Regions from separate parts of the Paenibacillus sp. J22R98 genome, predicted to be linked through region 1. Evidence: riboswitches for the same ligand, from Rfam matches in the RefSeq annotation. Region 1 holds a riboswitch; each other region holds the start of a gene.

Region 1 (2,267 bases):
GACTCGCTGTCAAAATAAACATCAATCTTGTTGCCTTTGACTGCGCTGCCCGTATCCTCTGCACGGCGGAAACCGATCCCTTCGATATACACCCACCAGCCGATCGGAATGACTTTCGGATCGACCGCAATGGTACGGCCTTCCTGAACGCGTGATCCCGATGCGGTTATGCCGTACTGTGGATGGTTCTTTCCTTTACCTGTTGAAGCCAAGCCGGCTGAATAAGCCGTAAGGGTTACGTTCTTCAATACTTTCTTTGCACTGAATGTAACGCCCCGCTTCGTCATGGTAGATACACTCGGCGAATTCGCCCTTAGCATCGTTACCTTCGGCTCAGGCTTCTTCGTCCCGACTGACACGATCTGATCGACAGATGGTGACTTGGTCAACTTCTCGACCAGTGTCTGTGAGACTAGAACGCCGTCTTCGAAAGTCTTTTCATAACGCTTAACGACAGTGCCTTGTTTACCCGTTTGGACAAGCTGTTCTTTCCCTAGCGCAAGCTTGGGATTATCCTTCTTCACAATGGAGAAAGGAACGGGGTGGGTACTCTCCGAGATCTTCGTGTCAATCCGAGTGATCGAGATGATCATATTCGGTTTAAGTGTCGAGGATAATGAAGGTACTACCTTATCTTGACTGCGTATCGATATATGAGCCTGATCGATCGCCGCCTGTACGGTTCTTTCTGTCGTGTACAACGTTCTTGCTTTGCCGTCAGCTTTTACAATAAGAGGCACCGCTTGATCGATAACGATTCGGTCACCGTCTTTAATACCGCCATCCAGCGGCATCGACACTTTATCATAAGTGCCAACTGCAATAGCTTGTTCATCCAGTAGGCGTTGAAGGACCCATTGCTTCGTAGAGACAATGGTTTCTCGTCCATTCACTACTACGGACACGCGCTTGTCAGCCGTTCCGTACAACAACACCAGAAACATGAAAGTCATAGCGATTGAGATCATGGCGCTTAGTACAATTAAACGCACGTTCTCATGCTTCCATCGCAATGCGAAAGACATGCTGGATGATCGTTTCCCATGGGTGTCCTTAAGCTGGAGTGCTCCCATTTCTTCGGTCCTCCTTACATAGCCCCGCCGCCTTTGTTACGCATGATTACATAGACGCGACTATAGAGATTTTCTTTCCAATTTCCGCCCCGGACCACTTCCATAATACAGCTTTTGTCGTCAGTTTATGCTTCTTTCAAACAAAAAGAAGCCCGACGACAGAGGATCTGTTTCGTGGCTTCCCATTAGACAATGGTAGCATGGAGTTGCATTCACGAGGTTGATCTCTCTTATTGACGCTTGCGAGGTTAGCTGTCGGATTCGGACGTGAGAGTCGCCCTATTCGCTAATGGCACGATTAACATTGCTGCGCCGGTCGCAAAATTCACCCCAAGAAGAATTTCATGTCTATCACTGTCTGCCTTTGTACAAAACAGTGTCGCCCTTTAGTCGACGAACACGTTTTTAAGGAGAAGAAACGAACAAGCTGTTTCTTCTTGCTACAAACAGTTTCAACAATTGGTTCCCCCGCTCTCCGATCATCGGAGATTAAGCGTTTTATTGGAAAAGGAATACAAGTTTTGTTGCTCTGAAATGAATCATAACGTCTACCGCGCCACATTGTAAAGAACTGATTAATGACGATTTTAACGAATTTCAAGGAAAAATAGGCGAAAAGTAAGCAATTTCTTCAAAAAAAATCAGTTTTATCACGAGAATAGTCCCAAATCCTTGCTTTCAAAGCCGTTTTCATCAGATTCCAAAACATTTCATTGCATTTTCCGTGGTTATTTTGCCGACTTCCTCCACACTTTTACCTGTTATCTCCGAAATCGTGTTTGCTACAAGACGGACGAAAGAAGACTCATTTCGTTTCCCTCGATGGGGATGCGGTGCCAAATATGGAGCATCCGTTTCGATCAAAATCCGGTCCAAAGGCACTTGTGAAAGCACTTCCTTTGGCACCCTTGCATTGGTGAATGTAAGCGGTCCACCGAATGAAATATAGAAGTTCATATCGAGACATTGTTTCGCCGTTTCCCAGCTGCCGGAGAAGCAGTGCATGACGCCGCCAACGTCCTTGGCGCCCTCTTCTCGGAGCAAGGTAACGACATCCTCATGGGCATCACGGTTATGGATAACAATCGGCATCTTTTTCTGCTTAGCTAATTGGATTTGCTCGCGAAATACACGCTGCTGAACATCCTTAGGCGAGGTATCCCAGTGATAATCCAGTCCAATTTCACCGATCGC
Region 2 (2,267 bases), on a different contig from region 1:
TGGAGCGCATTGATCTGGAAGCGGCGCTTCGCGGCTTCCTGCGAAACGCGGTGGAGAATGGCGTAGATGAGCGTCTGCTCGATTTGCTGCTGGAGCGCGCGGAAGAGTGGGCGAGCACGGAGGGGATGCGCCGCGAGCTGGGCAATGCGGCGATGACGCTTGTAAAAGGGCTGAATTTAGGCGGCCTGATGCAGTTTGCGGTCAACGCGTTCATCGGGTATTTGGATGAGGATAAACTGGGCACGATGCTGCAATCCTTTATTTTGACGAAGATTCATGAGCTCAAGGTTCAGGGCACCAATCGGCGTGCTGTTATTATGAAGCATCTGCATCAAGGGCTCGAGATGTTGATTTCCCGTTTGGCCGAAACCGGACAGCTGAATGCGCTGCGCGATGAGCTGCTCGCTTCATTTGATCTCGAAAGCGAGATGACGCGCATGTTTGTATCCTTGCGGGAGAAGGGAATCACATTTCTCCATTCGGAGGATTTTGCAGCTAAGGTATGGCCGATGCTGGAGGGTCTTCTTGATCGCTTGGAAGCCAACCATGGACTGGTTCAGGATGCCGAACAATGGCTGAAAGGGCAGGTTGCCGGACTCATTGAACGGAATCACACGAAGATCGGCTCGTTCGTGAAGGAGAACCTCGATCGGCTCGACAATGATCAGCTGGTGGAGTTAATAGAAGATAAAGTTGGGCAGGACCTGCAATGGATTCGGGTCAATGGTGCCGTTTGCGGTTTCCTGATCGGTCTATTATTGCGGTTAATTGAGATGGGCTTCGGTTATAACTAAGGAGAAGAAGCGGGCAGTCCGTTCTATTTCGCCTTATTTGCGAGAAACGGCAAATTAGTGAGGTAGAGTGAGACTGCTTGCGATCGACTCCATTGTAAGCGTTATATTCGCGCCAGTTGGCTGGAAATGAGAACGAAACCGTTTGCGGCATTCCTTTACAAAAGACATGCGCAGGCGTAACATACGATTCATGCTTAATCTTCTGCTATAGCGCTGAATTTCTGATTAGAAATCGGGGGAACCACTCAACTGGGGTGAATCTTGAAGAACGGACCGCTCGGTCCATGCTTTAAGTAGGGCGACTCTCACGCCCGAATCCGTCAGCTAACCTCGAAAGCGTATACGAGAGGCAACGATTGTTCGTGCATATAGACACTTTGATGATAACTTGTGCCTAGAAGCCGCGAGAGGCGTTCCTCTGTGTTAAAGAGGCAATTCCTGCAGGCTTCTTTTTTGTGCTGTTTATTAGAATAAAGGTGGACACAAAGAAGAATAAGTTTGCGAAGATTATGTAAGTTTAAAGGTGTAGAAAGGAAGGCGAAGTTGTCATGGCTGGTTACCGCCGCAAAACCCCTGAAGAAATGCTCTTATCCATCTCCAAAATTCATCGCGGCCGTCTTAAAATTTATGTTGGTGCCGTGAGTGGCTCAGGCAAAACCTATCATATGCTGCGTGAAGGCCAAGCGCTTAAGCAGCAAGGCATTGAGGTTGTCATCTGCGCAGTATCGACGATGCGCCGGCCTGAAACGGTGGAGCAGCTTGCTGATTTGGAGCGGATCCCGAGCATTCATTGGTACAAGGGGGACGTGGAGAAGAAAGATCTTAATTTGGATGCGATTCTGGAACGGAATCCGGAGGTGCTGCTCGTAGACGGGCTGGCGCACGAGAACCGTCCGGAAGCGAAGTTCCCGACGCGTCTGGAGGACATCCAATTTCTTCTGAGTCACGGTATCAGTATCATCACAACCGTGAATGTATACGAACTCGAGGGGATAACCGAGCTTGCGCAGAAGCTGACAGGTATCTCGGCGGAATGTACAGTGTCTGCGGATCTGCTGGAATTGGCGGATGAGGTAAGGCTTATCGATGCATCGCCGGAAACGATTCTGTCACGCCTAAATGAAGGGCGTTTAAACAATATTAAAGATCCCGGGCTGCTCAAGCGCGGGAACCTTGGCAAGCTCAGAGAGATTGCCCTGCGGCTGATGGCCGAGGGCGTGAATGAGTCGCTGGAGAAATACCGCGAGGAGCAGGGCTTCATCGGTCCGTCCGGCGCTACGGAACGCATCTTGGTAGCGGCGCAGTATCACTGGAATGGCTCCATCTATATCCGGCGCGGTCAGCAAATTGCGAAGCGTCTTAGCGGCGACCTGGAGGTTGTCGTCTTCGTGGATTCGAGCCAGGAGCCTACGAAGGAACGGGATGACTTCAAGCGCTCCATTCTGAAGCTGACCGAGAAGGTGGATGCGGGCT
Region 3 (2,267 bases), on a different contig from region 1:
GGGACAGCTTAGAGAATCGGCGAGCAGAGTGGAAGAAGCTAGAGGTGGGGTTAACCGATACGTTGGCGGGACGGCGTGTGCTGCGGGTGACTGGGCCGAGAACGCCGCGTCTGACAACGCCGGTGACGAAGGCGGTTCGTCAAGAGGAGCTCAAGGCAGTAGCGGATACGTTCGATGCGGGGCTTGCTTGCTTCTGCCTCGGTGAGCTGCCGGCAGGTGAGCGTCAAAACTTTCTCGAAGCCTGGCATGAGCGGCTTGCCTCAGGCGCGATCGTCGTCATGGCCGATCGCCGGAGCGAGGGCTGTGCGACGCCAATCGAGCTGCATGATCTCTTTGCGCCGCTTGGCAGCAAGCTCGATATCCAGGTTGGCCGAACGTTCTGGTGGGTGCGCTACTTAAGGCGGTAATCCCGAATATCTTATAGTGAAACAAAAGAAGCCGCAGATGCTTGTCCCGAAGGACGAACAGCTGCGGCTTCTTTTGTGCTCACACAGGCACCTAGGCAGGTGCAATCAAACTTACTCGTCGTCGCCGCCATCTGCTTCGTCAGAAGGCTCGTTCGCGTATTTCTCATACGTTTCCGGGCTCATCACGCGACGTGCTGTAACGTACCGTTTGGAATAGTAGGAATCACTTAGTGCGCTGATGGTCACACCTTTGCTGCTGGAGGAATGTGCAAACTTGCCTTCTCCAACATAGACGCCAACATGCGAGATTCCTTTGCCTGTCGTATTAAAAAATACGAGGTCGCCGGCAATCAAATCCGCTTTCGCGATTTTCTTGCCCAGCTGTGCTTGCGAACGGGATGCATGCGGGATATCCACGCCGAGTTTATTAAACACGTACATGGTGAATCCGGAGCAGTCAAACCCTTTCGTTGTCGTGCCGGTGTACACATAAGGTGTACCGATCAGATCTGAGATGACCCCATCCATTTTGGATTGCGCGAAAACGCTTCCTGTTTGAAAAAGTAGAAGCATCGCCAGTCCGATCAAAAGTGCAGAAATCTTTTTCAAAACGGGAAACTCCTTCCAGTGCCTACGAGGTTAGCTGTGGGGTTCGGTTGAAGGCTCCCTATGATCACCTCTGGCATTCCGCGGCTCGCTTTGCGGATGTCGGGATCAATTCACCCAAGATGGTTCCCCCGTTTCCCGTGATGGGAATTCGGCAAAATTTTCATTTCTAGGCATAATTATTCGATCATTTTCTTCCTTCTCCTTCCTAGTTCACAACTTGTTCACAAATTAAAATTATTAGAATGCAACCTTTTACCTCTCATTTTCGTATAGCGGCCGCTGGTTTGAGCCGTTTTGGGTCTCGCTCACCACCGCGCTCACGCGCAGCCCATCCCTGCAAAGCATGTCTCATCTTGAATAAAGACGCATGTCAAAAAAACCCGCTCTGTCGAGGGGTTTGTCTTTTATATGCCAGTTATTAGTTGAAAAAGAGACCGTCCCACTGCCATTAACATGACATGGTGGGCGGCCTCTGCGCACGGATTAGACTTGTTTCGACTGCCAGGCGTCGTACTGGGCGGCTACCGTCCACACCTTCATGATGGTTCGGATTAACTGGTAGCCTTGATGCAGGATAAGTGCCAGCAAACCTGCCCAAAGCAGCGAGACGGAGGCAATGGTCATGCTAAGCACGGCTCCGATGGCCCACATGAGAAGGGAAATGCCGGCGAAAGGCAGGAAGTTCGCAATACATGTCCATAAGGACCGGAGGGTGCCGGTTCCGGCGACCGCTCCGAACTGCATGGAGAGGAAGAGCAGGTGGATCAGAACCGCCCAAGCGAGCCAAGCACCCGCCCACGGACCTGCATGCTGCGCAAACTCCAGCAGTGAATTGCTTGCCAGTAGTTTTGTTAAAGCCCGAGGCAGCAGCCAGATGGCCGGGAGGAGCGTGAGCGTCGTCTCCACCAAGTAGAGCAGCGCTACCGGTTTCCAAGCCGCTCGAATGCCTTTTAGAAATTTTGTTCCGTCCGCGTCCGTCACATGATGGAGAGAGTGGAACAGCCCTGCATTCAGGAAAGGGGTGATCACAATGCGCCCAGCCAGCAGCCCGCAGAAGAGCCAGATGTATGGGCGGATCAGATCGGTCTTGATGAGCTGGAACTGCGCCTCCGTCATGAAGAGCTGAACGGCCGTCCCGCTGCTGCCGATGCTGTCCGGGAACCTTTTTAGAAGCGGCACGGTAATGCCTTCGATGGTTCGATAGAGGAAGAAGCCCCATATCAGCTCATATAGAAACAACATAATGATAAT

Evidence for each region. A riboswitch is a leader RNA that binds a small molecule or an ion and turns the genes downstream of it on or off. The one in region 1 is predicted to bind cyclic di-AMP.
Region 2: it holds a riboswitch for cyclic di-AMP, as region 1 does, so the genes downstream of both, AC50Y3_RS24390 (histidine kinase) here and AC50Y3_RS28560 (resuscitation-promoting factor) in region 1, are expected to answer to the same signal.
Region 3: it holds a riboswitch for cyclic di-AMP, as region 1 does, so the genes downstream of both, AC50Y3_RS26440 (C40 family peptidase) here and AC50Y3_RS28560 (resuscitation-promoting factor) in region 1, are expected to answer to the same signal.

Annotation. Positions count from the first base shown of each region.
Region 1 covers NZ_JBXENW010000016.1:10,834-13,100, reverse strand. The annotation lists gene AC50Y3_RS28560 (resuscitation-promoting factor) at 1-1,073, opposite strand, end outside; cyclic di-AMP (ydaO/yuaA leader) riboswitch at 1,296-1,579, opposite strand; gene AC50Y3_RS28555 (TatD family hydrolase) at 1,767-2,267, opposite strand, start outside.
Region 2 covers NZ_JBXENW010000010.1:85,538-87,804, reverse strand. The annotation lists gene AC50Y3_RS24395 (DUF445 domain-containing protein) at 1-794, shown strand, start outside; cyclic di-AMP (ydaO/yuaA leader) riboswitch at 996-1,148, shown strand; gene AC50Y3_RS24390 (histidine kinase) at 1,343-2,267, shown strand, end outside.
Region 3 covers NZ_JBXENW010000012.1:35,236-37,502, reverse strand. The annotation lists gene AC50Y3_RS26445 (hypothetical protein) at 1-407, shown strand, start outside; gene AC50Y3_RS26440 (C40 family peptidase) at 519-1,016, opposite strand; cyclic di-AMP (ydaO/yuaA leader) riboswitch at 1,021-1,180, opposite strand; gene AC50Y3_RS26435 (hypothetical protein) at 1,500-2,267, opposite strand, start outside.